One region of the Micromonospora sp. WMMD737 genome, then DNA from elsewhere that is predicted to be linked to it. Evidence: riboswitches for the same ligand, from Rfam matches in the RefSeq annotation. Region 1 holds a riboswitch; each other region holds the start of a gene.
The links. Region 1 has a riboswitch for cyclic di-AMP ahead of ACN27A_RS13170 (coiled-coil domain-containing protein). Riboswitches for the same ligand answer to the same signal wherever they lie in the genome.

Region 1 (7,601 bases):
TGCCGGAGGGCAGCAGCCAGCTCGGCGCCCGTCCCCGGGCGACCGGTCCACCCGCACTCGGCCCGGCGGGCGCCGGGGTCGACGGGCTGAGCCGTCCACTGCAGGTTGACCGGCGCGGCGAGGACGCGCGCGATCGCCCACTCGACGTGTGAGCACACGGCGAGCGGGGTCGAATGGACGTATACGACGCCACGCGTTGGCACGGTGACCTCCCGGAGAGCGAGGTGCGTCTTCCCCTACGACCTCGACCACCCGAGTGGTTGCTGGAACACATGATGACTGGTGTGACGGATGATGCGCCAGGGAATCGGAAAATTCGCGGGTCGGAATAGTCGGACGAGTGCCCCGGTTGACCCCTCACGACGCGATGACCAACCAGGGACCGCGGTCGTGTACAGTTCCATCGGCGGCCTGTGCCGCGCACATCTTCCGCGGGCCCACCCACCAGGGTGTCGTCCGCACAGCCCCCGGACGTTCCGTCCTCCCGTACGTCTTGCAAGGAGTACCTCCGTGGCGAGCAACACCTCTAAGACCGCGCGCGCGTCAGTCCGGGCCGGCCAGGCTGGCCAGGGTGGCGCCCTCAGCGTGCTGGGCGAGTTCAAGTACCTCATCCCGCTCAACGGCGGCAAGCACGCCTACGTGCGGAACCTGACCAACGGCAAGACCGCGCACCTGCGCACCGACTCCGAGGCCTTCGTCGAGGAGATCCGGGTGCTGGCCGCCGCCGGCCACGCCGCGAAGATCCGCGCCGAGATCAACAACCTCAACACCACCCACCCGGGTGACGGCTGGGACGCCACCGAGAAGCGCCTCGTCGAGGCCGGCGTCTTCGAGGGCTGACCCCTCCCCCACGCGACACCTGAACCGCCCGCCGGGACCCCCGGCGGGCGGTTCTTCCTTACGCCTCCAGCAGGGTGACCTCGCCGGTCGTCAGGTCGTAGAGGGCGCCGACCACCGTCAGCCGCCCGGCGGCGACCGGGACGGCGAGCCGGTCGTCGGCGCGCAGGGCGGCGACCGTACGGAGCACGTGCCGGCGGACCGCCATCGGGTGCACCCGGGGGTCGTCGATGCCCACCTCGGTCACCGCCGGGGCGATCTGGTCGACGAGGTGGGCCAGCGCGCCGCCCGGTGACCGCCCGCCACGCAACGCGTCCACGGCGGAGGCCACCGCGCCGCACCGCTCGTGCCCGAGCACCATCACCAGCGGCACCTCCAGCTCACCGACCACGTACTCGATGGAGCCGAGCACCGCCCGGTCCAGTACGTGCCCACCGGTGCGGATCACGCAGATCGAGCCGAAGGTCTGGTCGAAGATCGCCTCCAGCGGCACCCGCGAGTCGATGCAGCCGAGCAGGACCGCGTACGGCTGCTGGTCGCCCGAGGCCGCCGCGGCGGCGGTGACGTCGTGGCCGTGCACCGGCTGGCCGCTGACGAATCGGCGGTTGCCGGCGAGCAGCTCGGCCAGCGCGGCCCGGGGCGACCCCATGCCCCCAGCTTGGCGGGCCCGCCGGCCGCCCGGAGCGGGTTGCGAACCTTCTCACCGACATGGTTGCCGTGGTCTCATGACGGGTAGCCGGTGTTACCACCGGGTATCCCCGGTGTTGCGGTTCCGTGCGGCCCTGGGAGGTGACGATGCCGGAGCACGTCGAGGTGCGTCTTCCCGACGACGTACGCCTGCACGTCGAGGCGGTTGGACCGGCCGACGCCGAGGTCACCGTCGTGCTGCTGCACGGCTGGACGCTGGACGGGCGGGCCTGGCACCGGCAGCTCGCCGACCTGCGGCAACGCTTCGGCGACGCGGTGCGGGTGGTGACCTACGACGCCCGCGGTCACGGCCGGTCGAGCTGCATGGCGCTGCCCACCGCCACCGTGGCCCAGCTCGGCGACGACCTCGCCGCGGTGCTGGACGAGGTGGCCCCGGCCGGTCGTGTCGTGCTGGTCGGCCACTCGATGGGCGGCATGACGATCATGGAGTACGCCCACCGCCACCCCGCGCACTTCGCCGCCCGGACGGCCGGGCTGGTCTTCGTCTCCACCACCGCCGAGGGCCACACGCACACGGCGTACGGCCTCTCGCCCCGGATCGCCCGGTTGATCCGGCTCGCCGAGACCACGGGGGCCGGCGTGCTGGCCCGGTGCGGGGCCTGGCGACCGCCCCGGGCGCTGCTGCGTGCGCTGCGTCCCAGCATCCGCTGGATGCTCTTCGGCGACCGCTGCGACCCGCACGACATCCGGCTGGTCACCTCGGCGGTGGCCCGCGCCACCCTCCGCTCGATCGGCGGGTTCCGCGCGTCCATCGGGGCGCAGCACCGGCTGGACACCCTCGCCGCGCTGGCCCACCTGCCGGCCGCCGCCCTGGTCGGCGACCGGGACCGGCTCACCCCGCCGCCCTGCGCCGAGTCGATCGCCGGCGCGCTGCCGGCGACCGAGCTGACCGTCTGCCCGGGTGCCGGGCACATGCTGATGATGGAACGCCCCGACGAGGTCAACGCGGCGCTCGGCGGCGTGCTCCGTCGCGTGCTCACCGCCCCCGGGGCGGGCGCCACCGCCGCCACCCGCGCGGACTGGACCGGGCCCGGCAGGGAGCGCGGCACGGGCTGAACCGTGCCGACGGGAAGCGCCACGCGGACCCGGACCGGGCCCGGCGGGAAGCGCGTCGCGGCCCCTGCGGGCGTGACGCGGGTTCCTTTCCCGCACCGGTGGCGCCGCTGGTTGCCTGCGGGCCGTACCCTCTTGCGGTTGGCCTGGCGCGGTTCGCACGGTTCGCGCCGCCCGCCGCCGACGTCAGGAGGAGCGAGCGGTGACCGACCAGACCACCCTGGAACAGGAGATCGCCGTCGAGCAGCGGCATCTCGACCGGGTGTACGCCCGACTGGCCGAGCTGCGCCGGTCGGCGGTCAGCGCCGAGAAGGAGGGCTACCGGCTCGCCCGGGTGGGCAACTTCGGGGCGCTTGTCGAACGGGACGCGATGGTGTTCCACGCCGCACGGCGGCGGCACATGCTGGACGCCGAGCACGAGGGCCTGGTCTTCGGCCGGCTGGACCTGCTCGACCGGCAGGTGCTGCACGTCGGGCGGCTCGGCATCCGCGACGACGACGCGTCCACGCTGGTGGTCGACTGGCGGGCCCCGGCCGCCGCCGCCTTCTACCAGGCCACCCCCGCGCAGCCGCTGGGCGTGGTGCGGCGGCGCACGATCCAGTCCTCCGCCGAGCGGGTCACCCGGATCGAGGACGACCTGCTCGATCCGGTCGCCGCGCCCGCCGACATGGCGGTGGTCGGCGACGGCGCGCTGCTGGCCACGCTGTCGAAGGCCACCGGCCGGGGGATGCGGGACATCGTCGCCACCATCCAGCGGGAGCAGGACGAGGCGATCCGCTCCCCCGGCGCGGGCGTGACGATCGTGTCCGGCGGTCCGGGCACCGGGAAGACGGCCGTGGCCCTGCACCGTGCCGCGTACCTGCTCTATTCCGACCGCAGCCGGTTCGCCGGCGGCGGCATCCTGGTGGTGGGCCCGTCGTCGGTCTTCGTCGAGTACATCGCCTCGGTGCTGCCCTCGCTCGGCGAGGACACCGCCACCCTGCACTCGCTGGGCACGCTCTTCGCGGGTCTGACCGCCACCCGCACCGATCCGCCGGCGGTGGCGGCGGTGAAGGGCTCGCTGCGGATGCGGCGGGTGCTGGAGCGGGCGGTCCGGGACGCGGTGCCGGGCGGCCCGACCGAGCTGCGCCTGCTCTACCGGGGCGAGCTGCTCCGGCTGGAACGCCGCGAGCTGGACGGCATCCGGGACCGGGCGATGCCCCGGGGCGCCCGCCGCAACGAGGTGCGCCGGGCCGGCTTCGACGGGGTCTTCGCGGCGCTGTGGGCGCAGGCCCGCAGGTTGGGCGTGGGCCGCCTGCCAGAGCAGCGCGCGTTCGAGGACGAGATCGCCGAGCGGCCGGAGTTCCGGGAGTTCCTGAAGGCGTGGTGGCCCCGGCTGCACCCCCGGCACGTGCTGGGCTGGCTGGCCCGTCCGGACCGGCTGCACCGCTACGCCGAGGGGATCCTCTCCCGCGCCGAGATCCGGCTGCTGACCGACGCGTACGGCAGCCTCGACGCCGCCGGGCTGACGATCGCCGACATCGCGCTGCTCGACGAGCTGGACGCCTTGCTCGGCAAGCCGATGAAGCCCGCCCGGGCGAAGCGGGACCCGTTCCAGCTGGCCGGTGGGGTCCGCGAGCTGAGCACCTTCGCCGACCGGCAACGCGCCGCCCGCGAGGCGGCGCGGGAACGCCCGGACGACTACCGGGAGTACGCGCACGTGGTGGTCGACGAGTCGCAGGACGTCTCGCCGATGCAGTGGCGCATGATCGGCCGGCGGGGCCGGCTGGCCTCGTGGACGGTGGTGGGCGATCCGGCGCAGACGGCGTGGACGGGGGATCCCGAGGAGCTGACCCGGGCCCGGGACCAGGCGTTGGGCCGGCGCAAACGGCACCACTTCACCCTCACCACGAACTACCGCAACTCGGCAGAGATCTTCGCGGTGGCGGCGGCCGAGATCCGCCGGCTGCACCCGGACCTGCCGCTGCCCCGGGCGGTGCGCTCCACCGGCGTCGACCCGGTCGCGCTGTCGGTGCCGCCGGCGGAGCTGGAGGCCGCGGTGGTGGCGGCGGCCGGCGCGCTGCTCGCCGAGGTCGAGGGCACGGTCGGGGTGATCACGCCGGTGCCGCGCCGCGACGAGGTGGCCGGCTGGCTGGGCGGGCTCGGTGCGCCGCGTCTGCAGGTGGTGACCAGCCTGGAGGCCAAGGGCATGGAGTACGACGGGGTCGTCCTCGTCGCCCCGGGCGAGATCCGGGCCGACCCGGGGTCGGGGGTGCGGACGCTCTACGTGGCGCTGTCCCGGGCCACCCAGCGGCTGACCACCGTCGACCCGATCGGCTGAGCCGCCGTTACTTGCATACATAGCGATGTGAGCATAGATTGAACGCGAATCCGGACGCCTGACGGAGGGTGGGCGCGTGGGCGCAGGTCATGACCACCATCACGGGTCGGTGGCGAATGCCGCGCACCGCCACCGGGGCCGGCTCTGGGCGGCGTTCGGGCTGCTCGCCGGCCTCATGGTGGTGGAGGCGGTGGCGGCCTTCCGCACGGGCTCGCTGGCCCTGCTGAGCGACGCCGGGCACATGTTCACCGACGTGCTCGGCATCGGCATGGCGCTCGCGGCGATCGCCGCCACCCGGCGGGCGGGCGCCGACCCGCAGCGCACCTTCGGCCTCTACCGGCTGGAGGTGCTGGCCGCACTGGCCAACGCCGCCCTGCTCTCCGGCGTCGCGGTCTACGTCGTGATCGAGGCGGTGCGCCGCTTCGGCGACCCGCCGGAGGTGCTGGCCGGCCCGATGCTGGTGGTCGCCGTGCTGGGCCTGCTCGCCAACATCGGCGCCTTCGCGCTGCTGCGCTCCGGGGCGAAGGAGAGCATCAACGTCCACGGCGCGTACCTGGAGGTGCTCGGCGACCTGCTGGGGTCACTCGGCGTGATCGGGGCCGCGCTGCTGATCGCCACCACCGGCTGGTGGTGGGCGGATCCACTGGTGGCGGTCGCGATCGGGGTGCTCATCCTGCCGCGCACCTGGCGGCTCGGGCGGGCCGCGCTGCGCATCCTGGTGCAGGCCGCGCCGGAGCACCTCCAGGTGACCGCGGTGCACGACCGGCTGGCCGCCGTGCCCGGCGTCGCCGAGGTGCACGACCTGCACGTCTGGACGCTGACCTCCGGGATGGAGGTGGCCTCGGCCCACCTGACCATGGCACCCGGCGCGGAGGTCGGCGCGGTGCTGGGCGCCGCCCGGGCCGCGCTGCACGACGACTTCCACATCGAGCACGCCACGTTGCAGATCGAGCCCGGAGCGTCGCGCGGGGCCTGCGGGTCGCTTGAGTGGTAATGAGGACAACCTTAAATCTGGGAGAGTATTGTGCACTTATGCCGGATTTGACTGTTAGTGGACGTACACCCTGCGTCACCTGCGCTGCATCAGTCACACCGGCACCGGTAGGCTCGGCTTCGGCCTCCGCCAGGCGGCACCCACCGGTGCCGGCGGTGGCCGCCGCCTAATCGCCCGGCGGGGCGAACCGGGGAACCATGTTCGTGGGGTGCATCCGCTTCAGCGGTAGGGATCTTCCGTCCCGAACCCGTCAGCTAACCCGGTCGGCGGCTGACGGAAGGACACGTGTATGCCAGTGATGGCACCTGTACGACGACGTGCCGCCCGGACGGCGGCCCTGATCGCCACGATGCTCGCCCTCGGCGCCGCGGTGGCCCCGGTCACCGCCGCCCCGGCGGCGGCCGCCACCCGGGCCGGACTGCTCGCCGCGGCCCCCGGCCAGGACGAGGAGGGCGGCACCCCCGCCCTGCGGGCCCAGTTGGAGGCCGCCAGCAAGGGCTACCTCGACGCCAAGCGCGCCCTGGACACGTCGGCCAGGCGGCAGCAGCAGCTCGCCGCGCAGCTCAAGACCACCGAGGTCGAGCTGGCCGCGCACACCGCCAGGGTCGGCGAGATCGCGGGAGCGGCCTACCGCACCGGCCGGCTCAGCGTGGCGTCCGCCCTGCTCAACAGCAGCTCGCCGGACGGCTTCATGGACCGCGCCGCCGCCCTCGACGCGGTGGCCGCCAAGGAGGACCGGGCCCTGCGCGAACTCCAGGAGACCCGGGACCAGGCCACCCGCACCAAGCTCGCCCTGGACGGCGAGATCCGGGAGCAGCGCAAGCAGGTCACCGTGATGGCCAAGCGCAAGGAGCAGGCCGAACGGGCGCTGACGGTCGCCAACCGCGAGCAGCAGCAACAGCGCCAGCAGTCCACGGGGGCGGGCGTCTCGCCGGGCGGCACCTCGAACAAGACGGCGAAGGCGGCCCCGCGCAACTCCGACGGCTCCTGGCCGCGCGAGTCGTGCAGCGTCAACGACCCCACCCCCGCCAACGGCTGCATCACCCCGCGCACCCTGCACGCGCTCAACCAGGCCAAGGCAGCGGGCTTCACCCGCTACGTCTCCTGCTACCGCCCCGGCGGCTCAGGCGAACACCCGAAGGGCCGGGCCTGCGACTTCGCGGCCCAGAAGGGCGGCTTCGGCGGCGACGCCACCGGCGGCGACCGGACGTACGGCAACAACCTGTCGGCGTACTTCGTGCGCAACGCCGACCGGCTCGCCGTGCTCTACGTGATCTGGTACAGGCAGATCTGGCTGCCCAGCAGTGGCTGGAAGTCGTACAGCGGGGCCAACGGCGACCCGTCCAGCGACCACACCAACCACGTGCACCTGTCGGTCTACTGACGCCCGCGCCCCGGTGCCCCGCCCGTCGCGGGTCACCGGGGCGCGACGGCGTCCGTCGCCTCCCGCCACCGCGGCCGGGCCTGTCCGGCGGTCAGTCGGCCGGCGACCCGGGCGGGCTCGTGTCGAGGGCCGCAGCGAGGCGGGCGGCCAGCCCGAGGTGGGCGGCGCGGGCCTGGCGGAACGCGTACCCGAAGAGCGGCGCGGGCGCGGCGAGGGTGATCTCGACCTCGATGCGGACGCCGTCGGGCTCCGCCCGCAGCCGGGTGTGGTTGCGCACCGTGGTGGCAGGCCACTGCCGGGCCACG
Region 2 (7,601 bases), 2.5 Mb from region 1:
TCGGGCACCTGTGCGCCGTGGTGGACGCCGTGGTGCCCAGCCTGCGCCGGGCCGCCGCCGAGGGCGTGCACGACATCGACGGCATCGTCGACATCCACATCGCGCACACCGTCGAGGCGATGCTGGGCCGCTCCGCCGTCCTCGCCGCGGAGGTGGCCGCCGGCCGCTGCGGGGTGGTCGGCATGTCGTACCGGCTGACCGCCGGCGAGGTGCGGACGGTGGCCGAGGTGCCCGCCCGCACGGCCGACGCGCCGGAGGCGGCGGCCAGCGCCGCGCTCGCCTGACTCCGCCCGCCCGGCAGGTCGTCGCGGCGGGCCCGTACAGACGACAGAGGGCCGCTCCCGCGTCCGGCGGGGCGGCCCTCTGTGTGTACGTGTGGTCCCGGCTAGAGCAGTGACACGTGGACGTGGTCGGTGTGGTTCGACGGGCCGCTGTAGGAACTCCAGCCGGTCGCCGGGAACCAGATCTGTCTGTTCCAGATCACGTAGTAGATGCCGAGCCGATCGGCGTTGCGGACCAGGAACGCGGTCAGGTTGTTGCCGTACATGTAGGTGTCGTCGTTGTGCCAGGGGGAGAAGCCGCTCTTCTGCAGCGACCAGTCGCAGGCCCGGCCCTTCGGGTGCTCGTACGGCCCGCCGGGGCGGTAACAGCCGACGAACCGGTTGAAGCCGGCCCGCTTGACCTCCTTGTACATGTGCAGGGTGCGCGCCGTGATGCGGCCGGAGGTGGTGGGATCGGCCTCGGTGGGTGACAGCGGCGTCCAGTCGCCGTCGGCCGTCCGTCCCGGCGCGATCTTCGCCACCGGCGAGGTGGCGACCACCTTGCCACTGGTCAGTCCTCTGCCGCCGACCAGCGCGAGCGCCTTCTCCGCCTCCCGCTTGCCGCGCGCCATCTCGTTCGTCAGCTTCTGCTGTTCGCGGACCTCGGTGTCGAGCGCCAGCTTGGCCTGCTCGGCGCGGTCCTTGACCGCGTTCACCTCGGCGAGCTTCTTGGAGTTGACCAGGTTGAGCTCGTCGAGGGCGGCGGCGCGCTTGACGAACGAGTCGGGGCTGGCGGTGTCCAGCAGCATGGACACCGCGCCGATCCGCCCGGTGCGGTAGGACTGGGCGGCGATCTGGCTGACCTGGGGGGCCAGCGCGCTCAGTTCGGCCTGCGCCCGGGAGACCTCCAGGGCCAGTTCGAGCTGGCGCTTCTTCGACTTCGCCAGCTTCGCCTTGGCCTGCACGTAGGACCGGTTCCGGGCCTCGATGAGGTCGTCGAGCAGCTTGGGCTCGTCGTCCCCGTGCCCGGAGGGCTTGGGCGGGGTGGGCGCGGCCGCCGCCGGCAGAGGCCCGGCGAAGACCGCCAGAGCGGCGAGTACGGCCACCACGGGCGTCAACCAGCGGCGTAGGGGTGCCGTCACAGTTTTCCCTTCCGTCGACCGCCGACCGGGTTAGCTGACGGGTTCGGGGCGGAAGTGGCCCCTACCGCTGTCGCGGATTCACCCCACGTACCTGGGTCCCCGGTTCGCCTCGCGGCGATTGGGCGGCGGCACCGCAGGCGCCGCTGCGCGCCTTCGGCGGTGACCGGCAGCGAGGTTACCCGAGAACGCTCCCGGGGATCTACGTCCCTAAGCCGACTAAATGCGTTATTTCGTAATGGCGGACGGTGACCAGTGACGCGTTTATCAGGACGAACGCCCTGTTCGGTCACGCTGAGGAGCGTCACCATGCGGTGTCCGTACTTCTGCGCCCGTCGGGCCATTCGGCGGGAGCGGCGGACGGCGTGTCCCCACGCGGCCCGCTGAGGGCCTCCAGCGCCTCGGACCGGTCGGTCGCCGGCCGGGGTGTCGGCGCGGTCGTGCGCGTGGGCGCGGCGCGGCCGGTGGCGTCCCCGCCGCGTCGGCCGGCCGTGGTCACCAGGGCCGCCAGCGCGGTGGTCAGCGGCACGGCGGCGATCAGGCCCAGGGTGGCGACTGCGCTGCGGACGATCTCCTGGGCGAGGAACTCGCTGGTGAGAAGTTGGGTCACCGCCCGCGAGTCGGCGGTCAGCAGGAGCAGCACCGGCAGGGAGGCGCCCGCGTACGCCAGCACGATGGTGTTCACCGTCGAGGCGATGTGCGCCCGGCCGACCCGGGTCGCCGCCCGGTAGAGCTGCGTCCGGGACAGCCCGGGGTTGGCGTGGGCCAGCTCGGTGACCGTGGCGGCCTGGGTCACCGTGACGTCGTCCAGCACGCCGAGGGAGCCGATGACGATCCCGGCCAGCAGCAGCCCGTGCAGGTCGACGTCGGCCTGGTACATCGACAGCGTGGTGGCGTCCTCGGAGCCGAACCCGGTCAGGTGGGTCGCGGCGGTGGCGATCGTGCCGAGGACACCGGTCAGCACCAGGCTGCCCAGCGTGCCGAGCACGGCGACCGAGGTCTGCGCCGTCACGCCGTGGGTCAGGTAGAGCACCACGAACATGATCAGAGCGGCGCCGACGACCGCGACCAGCAGGGGCGGGTTCCCGGCGCTGATGCCCGGCAGCACGAAGGTCAGCAGGATGGCGAAGCTCGCCGCCAGGCCGCCCAGCGCGGCCAGCCCGCGCCACCGCCCGAAGGCGACGATGGCGGCCGCGAAGAGCGCCACCAGCCAGACCAGCGGCTTGCCGCGCTGGTGCTCGGCGATGTTGTAGGTGCTGGCCGTGGGGTCGGCGGGGTCGGTGAGCTCGACCAGGATGATCTCGTCGTCCACGGCGACGGTCGGCGCACCGGGCCCGGCCGGGATCGGCGTCTGGATCTGCTGGCCGGCGTCGGGGCCGTCCTGCACCCGTACGGTGACCGTGCCGCAGGGGCCCTGCCGCGCGTCGGGGCTCCCCTCCGGGGCCTCCGGGGCGGGCGGGCACGGCTCCGTCACCACCCGGGTCACCGTGCCGTGGTAGCGGGGTGCGTCGGTGCCGGTCGCCGGGTCGGGCGCGTCCCACGGCCACAGCACCAGGGCCGCGATCAGCGTGGCGACGAAGAGGGGCACCACCGTCGCGACGAGGATCCGCCGCACCCTCGGCGGGGCGGACGGAGCGGGACGGGTGTGGTCGGCGCCCAACGTGTGTCTCCCTACGAATCCAGGGCGGGGTACGGGCCGGCGGGGCCGGTCGGTTCACCCGTCGCCGCGTGGGCGCGACGGGGATCGCTTCCGCGTGGTGGTGCGGTCACGTACCGCGGTCCTGGGCCCCCACCCGGTCGCGGGTGGGCGGTGCCGCCGCCCGGCGGTGCGCGCGGGGCGGGTGGTGCGGAGTCCGGAGGGCCACCGGCCGAATGGTAGCCACCCCGGCATCGGGGCGCAGGTCGTGCGGGTGGTGTCGCGGCGCGGACCTTCACCACGCCCGCCGGCACGCCCACGCGCGGGACCTGCGCGCGCCCGGCCGCCCATGTTCGGCTCCTCACGCGCGATACCCATCCGTGCCCGACCGGCCCACCTTCGCCGTCGACGTGCGGGAACCGGTGCCGGCCCGCGCACGTGCGGGGGCCGGACGTGGGTGGTGCCCGTGCGGCACGGGTCGACGCGCTAGCGTGAGGGACGTGCGGACGACGGTGACGGCGGCGCGGGGCGCGCGGCTCCTGTTGCTCGTCGGCACGCTGCTCGGGCTGGCCGCGATGCACACGATCGGCCACGACTCGCACCAGACGGGTCATCCCGCGAACCCGTCGGCGCACGCCGCCGCCGCGCCCGGCCCGCACGCCGCCGCCGCCGCGCCCGGCCCGCACGCCGCCGCCGCCGCGCCCGGCCCGCACGCCGCCGGGTTGGCTCTCCAGACCGTCGTGGGCTGTCCCGGGGGCTGCGCCTCCGAGGACCTGCTGCCTGCCGGCGGTGATACGGGGAGAGGGCTGCCCGGGTGGGGCGTGTGCCTGGCGGTGCTGGGCGCGTTCACGGCCGCGCTGCTGCTGGCGGCGGTGCTGTCGGTCCGCGTACGCGCCGTCGGCCCGACCGGGGGCGGTCCGGTCGGCGCCTTCCCGCCGCCCCGGGCCCCGCCGCCCCGGCCGGTCGGTCTGCGGCTCGCCACGGTCTCGGTGCTGCGCAGGTAGGACGCGTTCGACGCGGTGCGGTTGCACGCCGTTCCGCGTCCCCGTCATGCCGCGTACGTTCCGACACCGAAAGGTTCCACCATGACCACTCGTACCCTCGCGCGCCGTGCCGCCCTGGCCGGCGTCGCCGTCACCACCGCCCTCGCCCTCGCCGCCTGCGGTGGCGACGACCACTCGTCGCCGGGGGCGGGGCACGGCACCCCCGGCGCCGGCGGGCCGGCCGCCACCGCCACCGGTGCGGCCGCGTTCGGCGACGCGGACGTGATGTTCGCCCAGATGATGATTCCGCACCACCGGCAGGCGGTGGAGATGGCCGAACTGGCGCCGACGCGGGCGGCGGATCCGGAGGTCAGGCGGCTCGCCACGGAGATCAAGGCCGCCCAGGGACCCGAGATCGCCACGATGAGCGGTTGGTTGGCGGCCTGGGGGCGGCCGGTGCCGTCGCCGGGCGGCATGCCGCACATGGACCACGGCATGCCCGGCATGATGTCCGACGCCGACATGGCGAAGCTGGCAGCTGCCACCGGCCGGGAGTTCGACCGGCAGTTCCTGACCATGATGATCGCCCACCACGAGGGCGCGATCACCATGGCCCGCGACGAGCTGGCCCGGGGCGTGAACGCGGAAGCCAAGGCAATGGCCCAGCAGATCGTCCGCACCCAGCAGGCGGAGATCGACACGATGCGCAAGATCCTCGGCCGGTTCTGAGCCGCCCGCCCCGGCGTCCCCGACCGGGGGCGCCGGGGCGCCCTGGCCGTACCGCCCCAGGGGGTGCCGGGGCGCCGCCACCGGATCCTGCCTGGAGGGGCCCGGCGGCGCGGATCCTGCCTGGAGGGGCCCGGCGCGCGGATCCTGCCGTGCGGGCCCGGGCGCGCGGAACCGGTGCGCCGACCGGGCGAAGGAGCCTGCCGGTGGTCAGCCGCGCTTCATGAGGCGACCGACGGCGGCCATCATCTCGGTGGCCATCTCGTCGGCCCGGCCCTCGGCCGCGCCCTCGCGCATGCAGTGCCGGGCGTGCCCGTCGAGCAGGCCCAGCGCGACCTTGTCCAGGGCGGCCTGGATCGCGGAGATCTGGGTGAGCACGTCGATGCAGTAGCGATCCTCGTCGACCATCTTCTCGATGCCACGGACCTGCCCCTCGACGCGGCGCAGCCGCGCGAGCAGCTGATCCTTGGTGGCGGTGTAGCCCCTGGTCGGCGTGGGCGTCGGTGTGGTCATGGGGTCGAGGATACCGTACCCCTCGGGGGTATGGTACGTTCGCTTCCAGTCGGGATACCCCCACCGGGTACCGGTACGCGACGCAGGCACCGGTCCGCCTCCGATTTACCCCTGGGGGGTATAGGCTGGAGGCGTCGAGAGGAGAGTTCCATGATCACCACGACGTACCAGGTGCAGGGCATGACCTGTGGGCACTGCGCCACCGCGGTCAGCACCGAGGTCGGCGCGATCCCGGGCGTCAGCGACGTCCAGGTCGACGTCGCCGCCGGTCAGGTCACCGTCACCAGCGAAGGTCCGTTGGAAACCGACACCGTGCGCTCCGCCGTCGACGAGGCCGGCTACGACCTCGTCGGCGCCTGAGGCGCGGGCACGGGGGAAACGAGGCACACCATGAACACGGCGACGAAGCTGAGCGGTTTCGCCCTCGGCCTCGCGGTGGTGTTCGGCGCGACGTACGGGGTCGGTCGGGTGGCCGACCCCGTGGCGCCGCCCGCCGAAGCCCCGCACGACGCCACCGGGGGGCACGGCGACGGCGGCGAGGACGGACACGGGGGCGACAGCGGCGGGGCGGCGCACCTGCCCGGCGGCCTGCTCGTCTCCGACCGCGGCTACACCCTGCGCCCGGTGGACGCCCCGGCCGGGCAGTTCGCCTTCCAGGTCACCGGCCCGGACGGCCGGGCGGTGACCGCGTACGACGTCGCGCACGACAAGCGCATGCACCTGATCGTGGCCCGCCGCGACCTCTCCGGCTTCCGGCACGTGCACCCCGAGATGGCGCCGGACGGCACCTGGCGGGTCGACTCGCCACTCGCCGGTCCCGGCGTCTGGCGGGCGTTCGCCGACTTCACCCCGACCGGGGGCGAGGCGCTGACGCTCGGCGTCGACGTGACCGTCCCCGGCGCGCTGACCGGGCGGCCCCTGCCCGCCCCGGCGACCAGCACCACGGTCGACGGCTACACCGTCACGCTCGCCGGCGCCCCGGAGCCCGGCCGCACCGCCGAGCTGACCCTGACGGTGAGCCGCGCCGGCGCGCCGGTCACCGACCTGGAGCCCTACCTGGGCGCGTACGGCCACCTGGTGGCGCTGCGTCAGGGCGACCTGGCCTACCTGCACGTGCACCCGCACGGCGAGCCGGGCGACGGCCGGACGCGGCCCGGCCCCGAGGTGAGCTTCTCGGCCGAGATGCCGTCGGCCGGGGCCTACCGCCTCTACCTGGACTTCAAGCACGGCGGCGTGGTGCGTACCGCCGAGTTCACCGTCGTCGCCGGCAGCCCGACCGCGCCGGGTGTCCCGGCGGCGACCAGCTCCCCGACGGCGGGCACGCCCGCCGCCACGAGCTCCCCGACCGCCGGCGCCGACCACGGCGTCCCCGGTCACGGGCACGACTGACGGGAAGCATGATGACGACCAAGCCCTTGCTGACGGCGCCGAACCAGATCGAGCTGGCGATCGGCGGGATGACCTGCGCCTCCTGCGCGGCCCGGATCGAGAAGAAGCTGAACCGGATGGACGGGGTGACGGCCACCGTCAACTACGCCACGGAGAAGGCCACCGTCCGGTACGCCGACGAGGTCACCCCGGACGAGCTGATCGCCACGGTGGAGAAGACCGGCTACACGGCGGCCCTGCCGCCCCCGCCCACGCCCGCCGGCGGCGAACCGGCCGCCGAGCCGGTGGACGAGCTGCGCGGCCTGCGTACCAGGCTGTGGGTATCGGCCGTGCTCACCGTGCCCGTGATCGTGCTGGCGATGGTGCCCGCCTGGCAGTTCGACTTCTGGCAGTGGCTGTCGCTCACCCTGGCCGCCCCGGTCGTGGCCTACGGCGGGCTGCCCTTCCACCGGGCGGCCTGGATCAACCTGCGGCACGGCGCGGCGACCATGGACACCCTGGTCTCGCTCGGCACCCTGGCGGCGTTCGGCTGGTCGGTCTGGGCGCTCTTCCTCGGCACCGCCGGGACGCCGGGGATGACCCACCCGTTCAGCCTCGCCATCAACCGCTCCGACGGCGCCGGCAACATCTACCTGGAGGCGGCGGCCGGGGTGACCGTGTTCATCCTCGCCGGCCGCTACTTCGAGGCGCGGGCGAAGCGGACCGCCGGCGCGGCGCTGCGGGCCCTGCTCGAACTCGGCGCCAAGGACGTCGCCGTGCTGCGCGGCGGCACGGAGACCCGGATCCCGGTGGACCAGCTCGTGGTGGGGGACCGGTTCGTGGTGCGGCCCGGTGAGAAGATCGCCACGGACGGCGTGGTCGACGAGGGCACCTCGGCGGTCGACGCCAGCATGCTCACCGGCGAGTCCGTCCCGGTCGAGGTCGGCCCGGGCGAGCCCGTGGTCGGCGCGACCGT
Region 3 (7,601 bases), 4.0 Mb from region 1:
AGCCGGTCGGCCAGCGGGCTCAGCGACGGTCCGGTGGCGGTGAGGTCGAACATCGACGGCTGGTAGGCGGCCCCGGTCATCCGCCCAGCGTACCCGGCGTGTTGGTACAGGTGTACGGACGCGTCGCCCGCCCGCCGACCCGCCGTCAAGAGGGGCCGGTCGGACGGTGCGGACCCCGCCTCAGCGGTTCAGCATCCGGCGCACCCGGCCGCCGATCACCTGCTTGACCCGGGCCTGCAGGCGCTGCCCGCGCAGCGTCTCCGTCTCCTTGCGCAGCTCGACGTTGCGGTCGCGCAGCCACTGGATCCGCTCCAGCAGCGCGTCGGGGGCGGTCGCGGCGGCCGGGCGTACGGCGGGCGGGAAGGCGGTGGAGCGCACCTGCGCGTCGAACCGGGCCGCGCTGTCGCCGTCGGCGAAGGCGTGGCCCAGGTCGTGCTTGGTGAGGAAGGCGAGCATCGTCTCGTAGCGCGACTTGTGGCCGGCGTTGAGCGCCGTGTAGTCCGCCTCCGCGTAGAGCTGGGCGGCGTCGACGTCGACCGGCACGTCCTTCATCACCCGGTGCGGGATCTCGAAGTACCGGGCGAGTTCCAGGGTGCGCGAGTCGTGCGCGAAGAGGTAGCCGGGCGTGCCGGCGATGAGCGCGGTGATGGTGCCGTGGATCCGGGTGCCGAACGCGAAGTCGAACCCGGAGAGGTAGTCCATCCAGGTCCAGGGGTCGACGAACATCCGCACCTTGTCCTCGGTGAACAGCGGGTGCGAGGTGTGGATCGGGATCCTGCTGGTCCTGCCCCGGTCGCCGGGGGCGTCGCCGTAGAGCAGGGTGCCGAGCGTCTTGAGGTCCTGCGGCAGGTAGCGCAGGTTCGGGTACCGCTCGTGGTGCCGGGCGATGATCTCCGCCATCGACGTGACGTACGGGGAGACGGTGAGCGCGAGCCTGTCGTCGGGCGACAGGGACGCCTTCCTCTTCTCCACCCGCAGGCTGTCGCCGTGCAGGAACATCGACGGGCAGCCGATCACGTCGACGGCCGAGAAGCCCAGGGTGCGCAGGTAGTCACGGGTGATCTCGCCGCGTACGCCGATGCTGTGCGAGCGGTCGAGGACCGCCCGTACGAAGCGGGTCACGACGTCGTCGATGGGGCGGAGGTACTCCCGGTCGCCGTTGACGTCGGTCTGCACGCCCACCCCGAGCACCACCACCGGGATCTTCAGCTGCTCGATGAGCTTCGTCATGGCCTCGACGCGGTGGGCGTAGCTGCGGCGGAAGGCGTTGGCGAGCGGTACGACGTAGACGTCGTACCGCTCGTTGATCATGTCGGCGTCGCGCGGGTTGATCCTGAACTCGGTCGAGGTGATCTCGGCGGTGGCGGTGCGCAGGAGCTTGTGGGCGGCGTGGCTGAAGACGAGGTTGCCGTTGTTGTCGCCGATCCAGTTCCGCTCGTGCGTCTCCTCCGCCGAGTAGACGTCGAACGGGCCCTTCTTCGCCCGCATCAGGATTCGCTGGTGCATCCGCCCGCCTCTCGTCACCTCCGGGTCTGGGAATACTAGCCACCCGATCGGCCGGAACCCGGAGGCCCGCCACCGCCGTCACGGATGGGGACGCAACGGTCACGGAGGGACGGGGGGACCCGGGATTACCCCACGGGACAGAACGGGCACTCGCGGACGGGACGGAACAGAGCCTCAGGCCCGGCGGGTAGGGTGCCCGGCGGGGCGGCGCCGAGCGGTGGACCGCCACGGGGCACCTTCGGGGCCCTGAGGACGGGGTCGAGGAGGAGACGTACGTGCTGGTGACCCTGCGGATCGTCGGGATGCCGGCATGAACGACGCCGCGACCGTCGCGCCGGCCGCCCGGCACGCGTCCCCGGCCAGCCGCCTGCCGTCGCTGACCGGGCTGCGCTGGGTCGCCGCCCTGCTCGTCTTCGGCTTCCACGTCGCGACGATGGGCATCATCGCCGAGCCCGGCCAGAAGGCCGTCGTGGATTGGGCCTTCGCCCTCGGGCTGTCGGGCGTGCAGTTCTTCTTCATCCTCAGCGGCTTCGTGCTGGTCTGGTCGGCCCGCCCCACCGACACCCGTCGGGCGTTCTGGCGGCGCCGGGTGGCCAAGATCTGGCCGAGCCACGTGGTGCTGTGGGTGGCGGCGCTGGCGGTCGCGGCCTGGTTCGCCGACCCCGTGGACCGGTTCGTGGCGGTGGAGAACCTGTTCCTCCTTCAGGCGTGGGACCCGCGGCCGGGCCACTTCTACAGCATCAACACGGTCAGCTGGTCGCTGTCCTGCGAGTTCTTCTTCTACCTCTGCCTGCCGTTGGCGCTGCCGCTGATCCGCCGGGCCCGACCGTGGGCCCTGTGGGCGGTCGTGGTCGCGGTGCCGCTGCTCATCCTGGCGCTCTGGCCGGCCCAGGCGCTGGTGCCCGAGGAGAGCCGCTGGTGGTTCACCCAGATCTTCCCGCCGGTGCGGTCGCTGGAGTTCTGGATGGGCGTCGCCGCCGCCGAGCTGATGCGGCGTGGCCGGTGGCGCGGGCCGGGCCTGCCGCTGGCCAGCCTGCTCTTCGTGGCGACCTGGGTGGTCGCCGCGCAGTGGGTCCGCGCCGAGCTGTGGGCTGCGCTGCTCTCGGTCGCGTACATCCTGGTCATCGCCGCGGCGGCGGACGCGGACGTGCGCGGGCGGCGCTCGCCGTGGCGGTCCCGGCAGATGGTCTGGCTGGGCGAGGTCTCCTTCGCCTTCTATCTGGTGCACGTCCTCGTGATGATCACCGTCCTGCGGCTCACCGGCGACTGGGGCGTCGGCTTCACCGGCTGGTGGGGGCTGGCGGTGGTGCTCGGCTTCCTGCTGGTCAACCTGGCCCTGGCCGGCCTGTTGCACCGGCTCGTCGAGACGCCGATGATGCGGCTGCTCACCCCGCGCAGGCCGGCCCGGACGCCGCGGGACGGGGACGGCGCCGGGAAGGACTCCGGCGGCCCCGGGGCGGCGCCGGGGGACCGGGGCAGCGCCGTGCCGCGCCCCCGGGCCGCCGATCCGCAGGGCGACCACCGACCGACGTACGCCGACTCGCGCTGAGCGCCCCCGGCGGCCGGAGAGTCCGGGCGACGAAATCCCGACCGTTTCGGTGACGCCGGTCACCACGTCGGCGAACCGGTCATCGGGCGCGGCCCGGCCGATTCCTGTCGGGGTTTCGGCGCCGCTGCCCGCCACTTGTCCCGTTGTCGCCTCAAGGTGCGCGCAGAAACGGTCGTCCCATTGAGTCGCGTCAGTGGCGAAGTGCCCGCAAAAATTGTCTCCCGATCAAGGTTTAGGCAGGTGGGACGGGGTTGGCAGGGCGCGGACCGGCCAGTAATGTCGGCGCGTCCGGTGCGGTACCCGATCGCCAGAGGCGACGCCGCGCCGACCCGCCTAATCGTGAACGACGAACCGGGGACCCAGTGCTCGTTGGGGTGAATCCGTGGGCCGTGGGCCCGTGGTAGGGCGTTCTTCCCGCCCGAATCCGTCAGCTAACCCGGTCGGCGGTGTCGGAAGGAGTTCCATCTTCATGCCACACCCGTACACCCCTCGGTTGTGCCGCCGTCTCCACGGCGCCGCGGTGACCGCGCTCGTCCGCCCGCAGGTCATGAGCTGACCCACCGGTCACCGTCCGTCGCCCGGCGTCCCGGGCGCATCCCCTGAGTGGTCCACCACCCGCCCGGACGCCCGTCCGCGCGGCGGTCCGTCCTGCCCTCGGCGCGGACCGACGGCCGCTCACCCCCCGAGCCCGTGGAGGAAACCGTGAAGCACCACCTCAAGCGACAGCTGCGTCGCCTCACGTCCGAGCGTCCGTACCAGCTGGCCGCCGCGTCCGCCGCGGCGCTCGTGCTGGCGTCGGGCACGGGCGCGCTGCTGGCCGGAGCCGACGAGGCCCCCGCCGCCGCGCAGGCCCCGGTGGCCGCCACCGAGCTGCGGGACGACGCCGCGGCCTCGCGCAGCCAGGCCCGGGTCGCGCCCGCCCCGTCCAGCGCCGCCCCGGCCGCGTCCAGCGCCGCCCCGTCGGCCAGCGCGTCCAGCGCCGCCCCGGACCCGGACCTGACCCGCAAGCCGGCGCCGCCGAAGCCGCCGGCCGCCAAGAGCCTGGACTACGACTACCAGGCCCAGACCACCTTCTACAACTGTGGTCCGGCGGCCGTCCGGCACGCCCTCAGCGCCGCCGGCATCGCGCGCAGCCAGGACGCCCTCGGTGCCCAGCTGGGCACCGACCAGATGGGCACCGACTCGGCCCAGGACACCACCCGCGTGCTGAACGCGACGGTGAAGGGCGACCCGTACCGGACCCGGATGATCCCCGGTGGCGCCGCCACCCCGGCCCAGATGGACCGGCTCCAGGCCGACGTCGTCGCGGCCATCGCCGACGGGCGGGGCGTCGTGGTCAACGTCGCCGGTAGCGCCACGGACACCGACGGCGGCTGGCACTCCTTCCCCGGCGGCCACTACGTCGCGGTGGTCGGCTACCAGGACGAGGGGCGGCTGGTGAAGATCGCCGACTCGGCGAACCCGGCGACCGCGTCGTACTGGATGAGCACCATCGCCCTGGCGAACTGGGCCGCCACCCGCGGCTACTCCGCCTGAGCGACGCCGTCGGGCGTCGGCTCCTCACCCGGGGGGTCGGCGCCCGATGTCGTGTCCGGGTCACGGCCCTCGCCCGCGGCGCCCGACGGGTGGCACACTGCGCCCATGGTCGATGAGTCGGGTGACCGGGACGGCCGGCGGGTGCTCCTGCTCCTGCACGGCATGGGCGCGACCGGCGACGTGTGGCTGCCCTGGGCGCCGCTGCTGGAGCATCGGTGGGCGGGGCGGTGGCTGGCGCCGGACCTCGCCGGCCACGGCTGGTCGCCGCCGCTGCCGGAGTACTCCTTCCCGGGGCTGGCCGCGCGGATCGCCGCGGGGCTCGCGCCGGGGGACCGGCTCGTCGTGCTGGGGCACTCCCTCGGCGGGGTGGTCGGGCTGGCGCTGGCCGCCCGGGGCGCCGGGCTGCCCGTCGACGCCGTCGTCGGGCTCGGCATCAAGGCCGTCTGGTCGCCGGCGGAGCTGGCCAAGGCGGGTGAGCTGGCGGCCCGGCCGGTGACCTGGTTCGCCAGCCGGGACGAGGCGGCCCGCCGCTACCTGCGGGTGGCCGGCCTGACCGGGCTCTTCGCCCCGGAACACCCCGTCGTGGAGGCGGGGCTGCGGCAGGTCGACGGCCGCTGGCGGCTGGCGATGGACCCGGCCGCGTTCGGCGTGGGCGCGCCAGAGCTGCCCGCCCTGCTGGCGGCGACCGACGTGCCCGTGCTGCTGGCCCGCGGCGAGCACGACCCCATGGTCACCGACGCCCAGCTCACCGAGCTGGGGGTGCCGGTCGCCACCCTGCCCGGCCTCGGGCACAACGCCCACGTCGAGGCCCCCGAGGCGGTCCTGGACCTCGTCGAGCCGTACCGCTGACGCCCCCCGCGAACGGCCCGGAGGTCCGCCGTCGTGGCCGGTGTGCCTCTCCGACCGGGGCGGTCAGGTGGCGGGGGAGAGGGTCGCCTCGTCCGGGTCGAGCGGCAGGCCGGTCGCGCCGCCCGTGCGCGGGGCGGGCGTCCGCCAGCCCTCGTCGAGCTGGCGCCGGGCGGCCGCCAGGAACGCTTCGGCGTACGACTCGGCGGGGAAGTCGCCCAGGTAGCGGCTCCGGGTGGCCCACCGCGCCGACGCCAGCGGATCGGTGTCCAGCAGCGCGGTCAGCACCTCGTCCACGTTCGCCATGTCGCGCCGCAGCACGTAGCCCGACCCGGCGAGCGGGAACTGCTCGGGGAACCGGTCGCCGGAGCCCACCATGTCGGTCACCGCGTAGGGCTTGCCGGAGTAGAGGTAGTCGGAGATCACCCCGGACACGTCGGAGACCAGCGCGTCCGAGCGGTTCACGCACTCGGTCAGGGTCAGCTCCCGACTGGCGGCGGCCCCGAAGACGTGCTGCCGGCCGCTGCGGGCCCGGTCGGCGGCCAGCAGCTCGGTGAGCCGGCCCAGCTGCCGGGCGGAGGCCGGGTTCTGCGAGGTGTACGGGTGGGCCCGCAGGATCACCGTCGCGCCCCGGTCGAGCAGCCGGCGCAGCAGCGTCTCGGCCACCGGCAGGGAGCAGTAGTTCGCGTCCGCGTTGTGCCCGGTCCAGGTCGGCGTGTAGAGCACGGTCGGGTTGGCCCGCCCGCGCGCCGGCTCCGGGCGTACCTCGATCGACTCGACCTGCGGGCGGCCGACGACGACGAACTTCTCCGCCGGGATGTCCACCCCGGCGCGGGCGTACCGGTCGATGGCGGCCTGGCCGGCGACGAAGATCCGGTCGAAGATCGCCGAGACCGGGTTGGCGCTGGGGGCCTTGTCGCTGTCGCCGTGGTGCAGCTGGACGTGGGTCAGCTGGGTGTAGCGGATGCAGTGGCTGTTCTTCGCGCCGTGGTTGACGTAGAACGCCACCCGCAGGCTCGGCACCAGCGCCTCGTCCATGGCCCTGGTGGTGGGGCAGTAGACCACGGGCGCGCTGGTGGCCGCGGCGACCAGGGGCAGGAACTCCGGCTCGCGCACCATCACCAGGAACGGCCGGCCGATCCGCTCCAGGTACGGCAGCCACATGGTGACCTGGTACTCCGAGCCGGGCGGCGCGGAGAAGTGCAGCAGGAACTCGGGCTGGTGCCGGCGCAGCGCGCGGGACACCGCCGAACCGCCGGCCCCCGGCCGGAACTTGCGCCGGGCCAGGTCCAGCCCGACCGCCGCGGCGCCGGCGGCGACCAGGGCGACGGCCGCCAGCGCGACACCGGCCGGCAGGCCCGCGACGGCCGCCAGCGCCAGCAGGGCGAGCAGCCCCGCCAGCGCGTCGCCGAGGCGGGCGGCGACCAGCGGTGTCCACGAGCGCACCGGCAGGTTCGCGGCGCGCACCTCCAGGCCGCCGGCGTCGCGGAGTGGGTTGACCAGCAGCACCAGCCCCAGCAGGGCCAGTGCGGTCACGGCCAGCGCGGGATCGAACCCGGCGTCGAGGCGGCGGGCGTAGCCGACCAGGATCGCCGCCGCGACAAGCGTGGTCTCGGCGGCGTTGTCGGCGCCCGGGCGCACCCGCCGCTCCCAGGTGGCCGCCGCGAGGGCGGCCACGGCCAGCCCCAGCCCCCAGCCGGTCGCGCCGGTCAGCGCGACGACGAGGAACGCCAGCACCGCCAGGCCGGTGGCCAGCGCGCGGGCGAGCAGCTTCCGAACCAGGTCACCACGCATGTCGGCTCCGTTTTCCGCCGTGCCAGAGATCCGTCGTCAGCCGGCGTCGGCCGGGCTGGCGTCCCGCTCGACCCGCGCCGGTCCCGGCTGGGCCGGCACCTCGCCGGGCGCGCGACGCACGTCGATGACCTGGCCGGTCAGGTCCGAGATCAGCACGTCCAGCGACGCCTGGGCTACGGTCTCGGCCGCGAGCAGGGTGTGCTCCGGCTCCTCGCCGAACGCCTTGGTGCGCATCGGCGTCGCGGTCCGCTCGGGGTTGACGCAGTTGACCCGTACGCCGAACTCCGCCCACTCGTCGGAGAGCGCCTGGGTGAGGTTGACCAGGGCCGCCTTGGTGGAGGAGTAGAGCGCGTAGTCGGCGCGGCCCCGG
Region 4 (7,601 bases), 2.0 Mb from region 1:
GCAGCGTTTGAGGCCGCGCGTAATCGGCCTCGTGTCAGGTCTTCAGAGAGATCGTCATGTCTTCACAACCTCATATTGTGCTGCCCTGGATCGTTCGCCGGACCAGGCTTCCTCTGCTGTCGTTGCGGTGCGTGGACTGCCGGTCGGAGTCGGCCACCACCGGCGAGGGCAGGTTCCGCGTCAACGCCAACGGCAAGTTGCTGGACGTGTGGCTGCTGGTCCGTTGCGTGTCCTGCAATCGGACGAGCAAACTCACCGTGCACGAGCGAGCGTCGGTCAGATCCCTCGACCCGGCGTTACTCGACGGCTATCACGCCAACGATCCGGAACTCGTGGCGGCCACGCTGCTGGATCCCCTGCTCGCCCGGCGCAACCGTTACACCCTGGACTGGCAGGGGGCCTGGCAGCTGGACACCCCGCCGGCACAGGTCGACAAGGCGTGGCCCCTGCAGGTGGAGGTCGACTTCCAGGATCCGGTGCCGGTCCGCCCGGAGCGGCTCATCGCGCAAGGGCTCCGCCTCAGCAGAAACGAGGTACTGCGCCGGATCAAATGTGACATTTCCCTGCGTCGTCCGACGAGCACCGGGTTCACTTTTGTCGTGATGATGAGGAACTCTATGAACTGAGTTGCACTCCCAGCGGTGCGAGTCACGGCCGCTACCACGCCACATTCGCGTACAGGGGAATCAGAAGTGGGGACATGGGCCGACTCACCCACGTCCCCACTTCTGGCAGCATCCGTTCGTCGCCGTCCATCGCATCCTGGCGGCCACCGGCAACTTCATCGGTGCTGCTATCGGCTCCGCCGCCGCGACCACGCTCTGGTCCGCAGGCGGCTGGACAGCGGTCACGATCGCGGGAGCGGTGCTCTGCTGCTTCGCGCTCACCGTGTGGGCGCTGGGACGTCGGGGCCCACTCGTGATCGCTCCGTTGCCGGCGGGCACTTCCAGGAACTGACCGCCGTTGACCCTCGGCTCCCGCTCGAACGGGAACGCAACGCACGGCGGGAACTATCTGGCGCTGGTCGTACAGGCGCTCATTGCACAGTCCAGGATGTCAGCCGTCCTCGGGCGTCGAGGCCTCATCCGATCGGAAGCCCTGGGGCACCATCGACGACATCAATCCCTTCTTGCTTTTCCGCCCACTGACGGTAATATCTCCATGTTTTGGCCTGAAGCGGGGGAGGAAGACCCACTTGAAATGGAAGATACCGGCCGGCGCCCTAATGGCGCTGGCCTTTCTGATTCCGGCGGCGCCGGCGGTGGCTCAAACCGAATCGCCCGGTCTGAACGAGGCTTGCCAGACGGTCGAGCGCAAGGTGTACAAGGATATCCGCGAGCTTGTCACCATCGACCTCGATACCGCCACCGATGTAGAGGTGCGGGTCTTGGCCAACCAGATCCTGGCCGCAGCTAACGCCGATTCGTTGCCCGTTCTGCCTCGGGTGATGCAGGAACGGCTGGACGGCACCGCAGATGATCTGCGTGCATTCCTCAAGGCGGACGTGCAGAACGCCTGGTCAACGAGTCTGCGGATCACGGTGGTCCGGACGTTGACGGGCACTGGTGCCAACGTGAGGGCGGCCGCGCAGAAGGTGCTCGACGACGGGTCCGTCGATGCCTACCTGGCTTACCTGAACAACGGCCTGTACGCCGCACGTGCGATTGACTGCGCGCCTCAGCCCACACCGACAGCAACGGCTCAGCCCACACCGGCACCGAGCGCCACGCCCAGTGCCACGACGACCGTTGCACCGACCCCTGCCCCCTCCTCCAGCCTGGGCGCCCCCGGCGGCGAGGGCGGTGGGCTGCCCGTGACCGGTGCCGACACCGCGACCGTGGCCGGCATTGGCGGTGCGCTCCTGCTCCTCGGCGGCGCTGGCTACCTGATCGGCCGCCGACGCCGTTCCCGCTTCGCGGCATAGCTCGCTCGACGCGCCCAGCTCGATGCTTCGTCGGGTTGGGCGCGCAGGAAAACGTCGAAGGCCCTGGTCGGGATCTGCATCCTGACCAGGGCCTTCGTGCTGGAGCGGGTGACGGGAATCGAACCCGCACTGTCAGCTTGGGAAGCTGATGTTCTGCCATTGAACTACACCCGCAGGCGGCACCACTGTACCTGAGTCGTCACGACGCTGCACCCAGGTACCCCTCCGACACCACCCGGTGCCGCGATCTTGGCAGCCAACGGCCCCCACAGGGGCCTGAACTCGCCAAGATCGCGCCGCGCCACCGCCCGCCACGCCGCACCACCAGCCGCACCGCTACCCCAGTCACGCCAGGGCGGCGAGTCGTGTCCCGCGTCGAGCAACGTCGATGCGCGCCCAGCCGCTGCCAGGAAAATTTCCACCGCGGCAACATATGGCCATTCTCAAATCAATCGATGGGTTGTAACGTCTGCCCAACGTTCCAGTCACGGCGTGACATACCCCCTGTCGCGCCGCCAGAAAGAGGTGGGCCCATGGGACTCCGTCCCAACCTGCTGACCCGGCGTACGGCCGGCGTCGCGTCGACGACCCTCGCGCTGCTGCTCAGCACCGCCGCCGTGGGTGTCGTACCGGCCGCTTCGGCCTTCTCCGCCGCCCCGACCGAGGTCTGCGTCGAGCCGGCCGACGTCCACTCGGACGCCCGCGTCAAGCCGGGCAGCGGCGCCAAGCACGAGCCGAACGAGCTGACCCTCGCGGAGACCCGCGAGCGCGAGGCCGACATGGCCGCCGCGCTGCGTGAGCGGGCCCGGTTCCGTACCGGCGCCGGCGCCTCCACGATGGCCGCCGCCGTCACCATCCCGGTGGTGGTGCACGTGATCCAGGAGAACAGCACCCGGGCCGGCGGCAACATCCCCGACTCGATGGTCAACTCGCAGATCAACGTGCTGAACCAGTCGTTCAGCGGGGCGACCGGCGGCGCGTCCACCGCGTTCAGCTTCCAGCTCCAGAAGATCAACCGGGTGACGAACCCGTCCTGGTACCCGATCGTGCAGGGCTCCTCGGCGGAGCGGTCGATGAAGACCTCGCTGCGTACGGGCGGCAAGAACACCCTCAACATCTACCTGGGCGAGCTGAGCAACGGCCTGCTCGGCTGGGCGACCTTCCCGACCCGCAACCTCAACAGCATGGACGGCGTCGTCGTGCTGAGCGAGTCGCTGCCGGGCGGCACCGCCACCAACTACAACCAGGGCGACACGGGCACCCACGAGGTCGGCCACTGGCTGAACCTCTACCACACCTTCCAGGGCGGCTGCTCCGGCTCGGGCGACAGCGTCAGCGACACCGCTGCCGAGGCGTCGCCGGCCTCCGGCTGCCCGACCGGGCGGAACACCTGCACCGCCCCCGGCGTCGACCCGATCACCAACTTCATGGACTACAGCTACGACTCCTGCATGTACCAGTTCACCGCCGGGCAGGCCAGCCGCATGCTGACCGCCTGGAACGCGTACCGCGCGGCGTAGTCACGCCGTACGACTCGACCGGTGCCGGCCTCGCTCGACGGGGCCGGCACCGGCGTCTGTGCGGCCGGGCACGCGGGGGTCGGGCGGTGGTCACGGTGCGGTGCCCCGGAGGGGGACGGCCCGGGGCGCCGCACCGCGTCTCAGGCGGCGGGGCGGGCGGCGTGGTCGCCGACGCGCCCCGACCGGGTTTCGGGCACCAGCGCGGTGCCGGCGGCGGCCGCATGGGGGTCGAGCCACACCTGGACGGCGGGCCGGCCGTGCCACTCGCTGGCGCCGCCCGCGACGCCGGACTCGCGGCGGGCCAGCATCGCCACGTCGACGGTGAACTCGAAGACCCGCCAGTCGACCTGCGGCGCGGCCCGGTGGCTGCGGGCCAGCCGGGCCACCCGCGCCGGGTCGGTCACCGGCCGGGCGTGGCCGGCGACGTAGGCTTCGTCGTCGCTCTCCTCGGGCGGGAACGAATGCAGCGCGTAGCGGCCGTCGCGCTCCAGGTCGCGCCGCTTGGGCGAGTCGACGACGAAGCAGAAGAGCCCCTCGTCGGTGATCACCGGGGAGACCGGGTGCACCCGGGGACCGCCGTCGGCGCGGACGGTGGCCAGGTAGCCGAAGCCCGGCCCGTACTGCTGCATGAGGAGGCGGATCCCGTCGGCGAGGCGGGGCTCGTCGGCGGCGAATTCGGACCAGGAAGCCATGCCGGCATTCTATCGAACAATTGTACGAAGATGCACTCCGACACGCAGGTCACGCGTGTCGGTCGCTAAGGTGTGCGGATGCTGCTCTCCGACCGCGACCTGGCCTCCGAGATCGAGGCGGGAACGCTCGCGCTGGAGCCGTTCGAGCCCGCGCTGGTGCAACCGTCCAGCATCGACGTACGCCTGGACAAGCTCTTCCGGGTCTTCAACAACCACCTCTACACCCACATCGACCCCGCGCAGCAGCAGGACGACCTCACGTCGATGGTCGAGGTGCCGGAGGGCGAGCCGTACGTGCTGCATCCGGGCGAGTTCGTGCTCGCCTCGACGCTGGAGGTGATCACGCTCGGCGACCAGCTCGCCGGCCGGCTGGAGGGGAAGAGCTCACTGGGCCGACTGGGCCTGCTCACCCACTCCACGGCGGGCTTCATCGACCCGGGCTTCTCCGGTCACGTGACCCTCGAACTGTCCAACGTGGCCAACCTGCCGATCACCCTCTGGCCGGGCATGAAGATCGGCCAGCTCTGCATCTTCCGGCTCTCGTCGCCGGCGCAGCACCCGTACGGCTCGGCCGTCTACGGCTCGCGCTACCAGGGACAGCGCGGCCCGACCCCGAGCCGCTCCTGGCAGCACTGGCGCACCTGGCCCACCCGCTGACCCGGCCGCTGACCCGGCCGCTGCGCGTCAGGAAGGGCACCTTCCTCTACCGAAGGCGTTAGGAAGGTGCCCTTCCTGACACCTCAGCCGGGGCGGCCGTAGCTGTGGATCGGGCCGTCGTCGACCTTCTTCATCTTGATCGGCACCCCGGCGCGGGAGGCGTGCACCACCCAGCCCCCGCCGACGTACATGCCGACGTGGTGCAGGTCGCTGTAGTAGAAGACGAGGTCGCCCGGGCGCAGCTCGCCCCGGCTCACGGACGCGGTGGCCCGCCGCTGCTGTGCGGCGTTGTGTGGCAGCGACACCCCCGCCTTCGCCCAGGCGGCGAGCATCAGGCCGGAGCAGTCGTACGAGTTCGGCCCCTCGGCGCCCCAGACGTAGGGCTTGCCGATCTGCGCACAGGCGAACTTCACGGCGGTGCCGGCCGGGCCGCCGGGATAGCCGGCCGGGCAGGGGGCGGGACGCAGCGGCCCGCCGCCGCCGTTGCCGTAGACCCGCAGCCGCAGCTTCTGCAACCGGTCGATCTCGGCGTTGATCTGCTTCTTCTTCGCCGCGAGCTGGGCCTCGGTGCGGCCGAGCTGGACGACCATCTCGTCCAGCGGCGCCTTCTTGGCGGCCAGCCGGTCGCGCAGCTCGGCGACCTGCCGCACGTCCTGCTGCTGGTGCTGGGCGAACTGGTCGAGCAGTTCGAGCTGCCCGATCATCTCGCTCGGTGAACGGCTGCCCAGCAGGGCGTTGACGGCGGAGACGTTTTCGCCCTTGTAGGCGCGGGCCGCCAGCGCGCCGACCTTCTCCATCGCCTGGTCGACCTGCTTCTCCAGCGGCCCGATCTGCGCGGCGAGCGCGTCGGCCTGCTTCCGCCTGGCAGCCAGGTCCTGGCGGGTGGCGTTGTGCCGTTCGATGACCGGTTCGAGCTTGTTCCAGTCCTCGTCGATCTGCCGCTCGATCTCGGCGACCGTCGGTTCGGCGTGGGCCGCCGCGGCGCCGCCGGTCAGGACGACGGCGAACGCGGCCAGGGCGGCGAGGGCGGTGGTGCAGCGGTACCAGCGTGGGCGCGGCGCAGCCGTCACCGGGTCGGCGAGGGCCGACCGGGCCGACGGTGGCCGCGGGGCATGGTGTGCCACCGGGCTCAGTGCTCCTTCTTCCGTACCGCCTACCGGGTTAGCTGACGGGTTCGGGCGGGAAGGGGCGCCCTACCGCAGGGACTGCGGATTCACCCCGGGGAACCTGGGTCCCCGGCTCGCTCGGGAGCGACTCGGCGGTGTCGGACCGTCACCGCCCTGGTTGGACGGAATGTCACCGGCCGACGAAGGACCAGAGTAGAGACGACCGTTATCGATCCGCAACCCTACGGGCGGTGACACTCCGTACCCACCCGGGTCGGGCGGATCCGCAACCCGGGCGACGAAGATTTTCTTCCTTCTGAAGTGTCTGACGGAAAGGTATTGACCAGAGGCGGCGGGCGGGGCGAAGGTGACCCCACCTTTGCCCGTCCGAACTGGGGGTCTGATGCACCTGTCAGCGACATCGAGGAGCAGACGCGTCCTGCTGGCCGCCGCCGTGGCCGCCGCCATGGCGGCGACGCCGCTCACCGCCGCCGGGTCCGCCGCCGCGGCGGCGCCGGTGACCGACCGGCAGCAGCAGTACGCCGCCGCGGCCGCCGAGTACGGCGTACCGGAGAGCGTCCTGCTCGGGGTCTCCTACCTGCAGTCCCGCTGGGACACCAACGCCGGCACGCCGAGCACCAGCGGCGGCTACGGACCGATGCACCTCACCGACGCCGAGCACGTCGCCGCCCTCGCCGGCGGCACGCACCACGACGAGGGCACCGAGGACCCGCGCGGCGACGACTCCCGCCCGTCCCTGGCCGAGGCCCACGAGCCGCCGGCCGCGTCGCCTCCCGCCGAGGCCGCGCTGCGGACCGTCGACGCCGCCGCCGGGCTGACCGGCGCCAGCGAGGAGTCGCTGCGGACGGACGTCACGGCGAACATCCGGGGCGGCGCGGCGCTGCTGGCCGCGTACCAGAAGGAGATCGGCGCCCCGGTCGGCGCCGACACCGACCCGGCGGCCTGGTACGGCGCGGTGGCCCGGTACTCCGGCGCGGACAGCGCCGACGCCGCGGCGGCCTTCGCCAACGAGGTGTACGCCACCATCGCCACGGGCGACAGCCGGGTGACCGACGACGGGCAGCGGGTCACGCTGGCCGGCCGGGCGGTCCAGCCGAACCGCTCCTGGCTGGACCGGCTGCGCCTGCGCAAGCTCGCCCGGCCGGACGGGCTGGAGTGCCCGGACGACATCTCCTGCGAGTGGATCCCGGCGCCGTACGAGAACTACGGCCCCACCCTGGGCGACTACGGCAACCACGACCTGGGCAACCGTCCCACCCAGCAAAAGATCGAGTACATCGTCATCCACGACACCGAGGGCTACTTCGGTCCCAGCGTCAACCTGGTCAAGGACCCGAAGCGGGTGGGTTGGCACTACACCCTGCGCTCGGTGGACGGGCACATCGCCCAGCACATCAAGACCAAGAACGTCGGCTGGCACGCCGGCAACTGGTACGTGAACGCCAAGTCCATCGGCCTCGAACACGAGGGCTTCGCCGGGCACGGCACCTGGTACACCGAGGCGATGTACCGCACCTCCGCCAAGCTGGTCCGCCACCTGGCGCGGGCGTACAACATCCCGCTGGACCGCAACCACATCATCGGGCACGACAACGTCCCCGGCACCGTCGCCGCGAACGTGCGTGGCATGCACTGGGACCCGGGACCGTACTGGAACTGGTCGCACTACTTCGACCTGCTC

Region 2: it holds a riboswitch for cyclic di-AMP, as region 1 does, so the genes downstream of both, ACN27A_RS24765 (coiled-coil domain-containing protein) here and ACN27A_RS13170 (coiled-coil domain-containing protein) in region 1, are expected to answer to the same signal.
Region 3: it holds a riboswitch for cyclic di-AMP, as region 1 does, so the genes downstream of both, ACN27A_RS31310 (C39 family peptidase) here and ACN27A_RS13170 (coiled-coil domain-containing protein) in region 1, are expected to answer to the same signal.
Region 4: it holds a riboswitch for cyclic di-AMP, as region 1 does, so the genes downstream of both, ACN27A_RS22430 (NlpC/P60 family protein) here and ACN27A_RS13170 (coiled-coil domain-containing protein) in region 1, are expected to answer to the same signal.

The regions. Positions count from the first base shown of each region.
Region 1 is NZ_JBMHMH010000001.1:3,089,804-3,097,404, forward strand. It holds gene ACN27A_RS13140 (DUF3145 domain-containing protein) at 1-203, opposite strand, end outside; gene ACN27A_RS13145 (hypothetical protein) at 511-840, shown strand; gene ACN27A_RS13150 (carbonic anhydrase) at 899-1,486, opposite strand; gene ACN27A_RS13155 (alpha/beta fold hydrolase) at 1,633-2,601, shown strand; gene ACN27A_RS13160 (HelD family protein) at 2,801-4,918, shown strand; gene ACN27A_RS13165 (cation diffusion facilitator family transporter) at 4,995-5,912, shown strand; cyclic di-AMP (ydaO/yuaA leader) riboswitch at 6,066-6,197, shown strand; gene ACN27A_RS13170 (coiled-coil domain-containing protein) at 6,211-7,296, shown strand; gene ACN27A_RS13175 (SRPBCC family protein) at 7,388-7,601, opposite strand, start outside.
Region 2 is NZ_JBMHMH010000001.1:5,578,585-5,586,185, forward strand. It holds gene ACN27A_RS24760 (carbonic anhydrase) at 1-284, shown strand, start outside; gene ACN27A_RS24765 (coiled-coil domain-containing protein) at 386-1,402, opposite strand; cyclic di-AMP (ydaO/yuaA leader) riboswitch at 1,406-1,537, opposite strand; gene ACN27A_RS24770 (YibE/F family protein) at 1,704-3,059, opposite strand; gene ACN27A_RS24775 (hypothetical protein) at 3,536-4,039, shown strand; gene ACN27A_RS24780 (DUF305 domain-containing protein) at 4,121-4,747, shown strand; gene ACN27A_RS24785 (metal-sensitive transcriptional regulator) at 4,955-5,257, opposite strand; gene ACN27A_RS24790 (heavy-metal-associated domain-containing protein) at 5,408-5,617, shown strand; gene ACN27A_RS24795 (hypothetical protein) at 5,648-6,646, shown strand; gene ACN27A_RS24800 (heavy metal translocating P-type ATPase) at 6,655-7,601, shown strand, end outside.
Region 3 is NZ_JBMHMH010000001.1:7,065,178-7,072,778, forward strand. It holds gene ACN27A_RS31295 (alpha-ketoglutarate-dependent dioxygenase AlkB) at 1-80, opposite strand, end outside; gene ACN27A_RS31300 (polysaccharide pyruvyl transferase family protein) at 181-1,506, opposite strand; gene ACN27A_RS31305 (acyltransferase family protein) at 1,817-3,055, shown strand; cyclic di-AMP (ydaO/yuaA leader) riboswitch at 3,376-3,516, shown strand; gene ACN27A_RS31310 (C39 family peptidase) at 3,746-4,591, shown strand; gene ACN27A_RS31315 (alpha/beta fold hydrolase) at 4,697-5,440, shown strand; gene ACN27A_RS31320 (CDP-glycerol glycerophosphotransferase family protein) at 5,504-7,231, opposite strand; gene ACN27A_RS31325 (D-ribitol-5-phosphate cytidylyltransferase) at 7,268-7,601, opposite strand, start outside.
Region 4 is NZ_JBMHMH010000001.1:5,095,571-5,103,171, reverse strand. It holds gene ACN27A_RS22460 (DUF1062 domain-containing protein) at 78-626, shown strand; gene ACN27A_RS22455 (LPXTG cell wall anchor domain-containing protein) at 1,196-1,924, shown strand; tRNA gene ACN27A_RS22450 (tRNA-Gly) at 2,025-2,098, opposite strand; gene ACN27A_RS22445 (zinc metalloprotease) at 2,458-3,444, shown strand; gene ACN27A_RS22440 (pyridoxamine 5'-phosphate oxidase family protein) at 3,585-4,136, opposite strand; gene dcd (dCTP deaminase) at 4,215-4,793, shown strand; gene ACN27A_RS22430 (NlpC/P60 family protein) at 4,877-5,917, opposite strand; cyclic di-AMP (ydaO/yuaA leader) riboswitch at 5,930-6,064, opposite strand; gene ACN27A_RS22425 (N-acetylmuramoyl-L-alanine amidase) at 6,303-7,601, shown strand, end outside.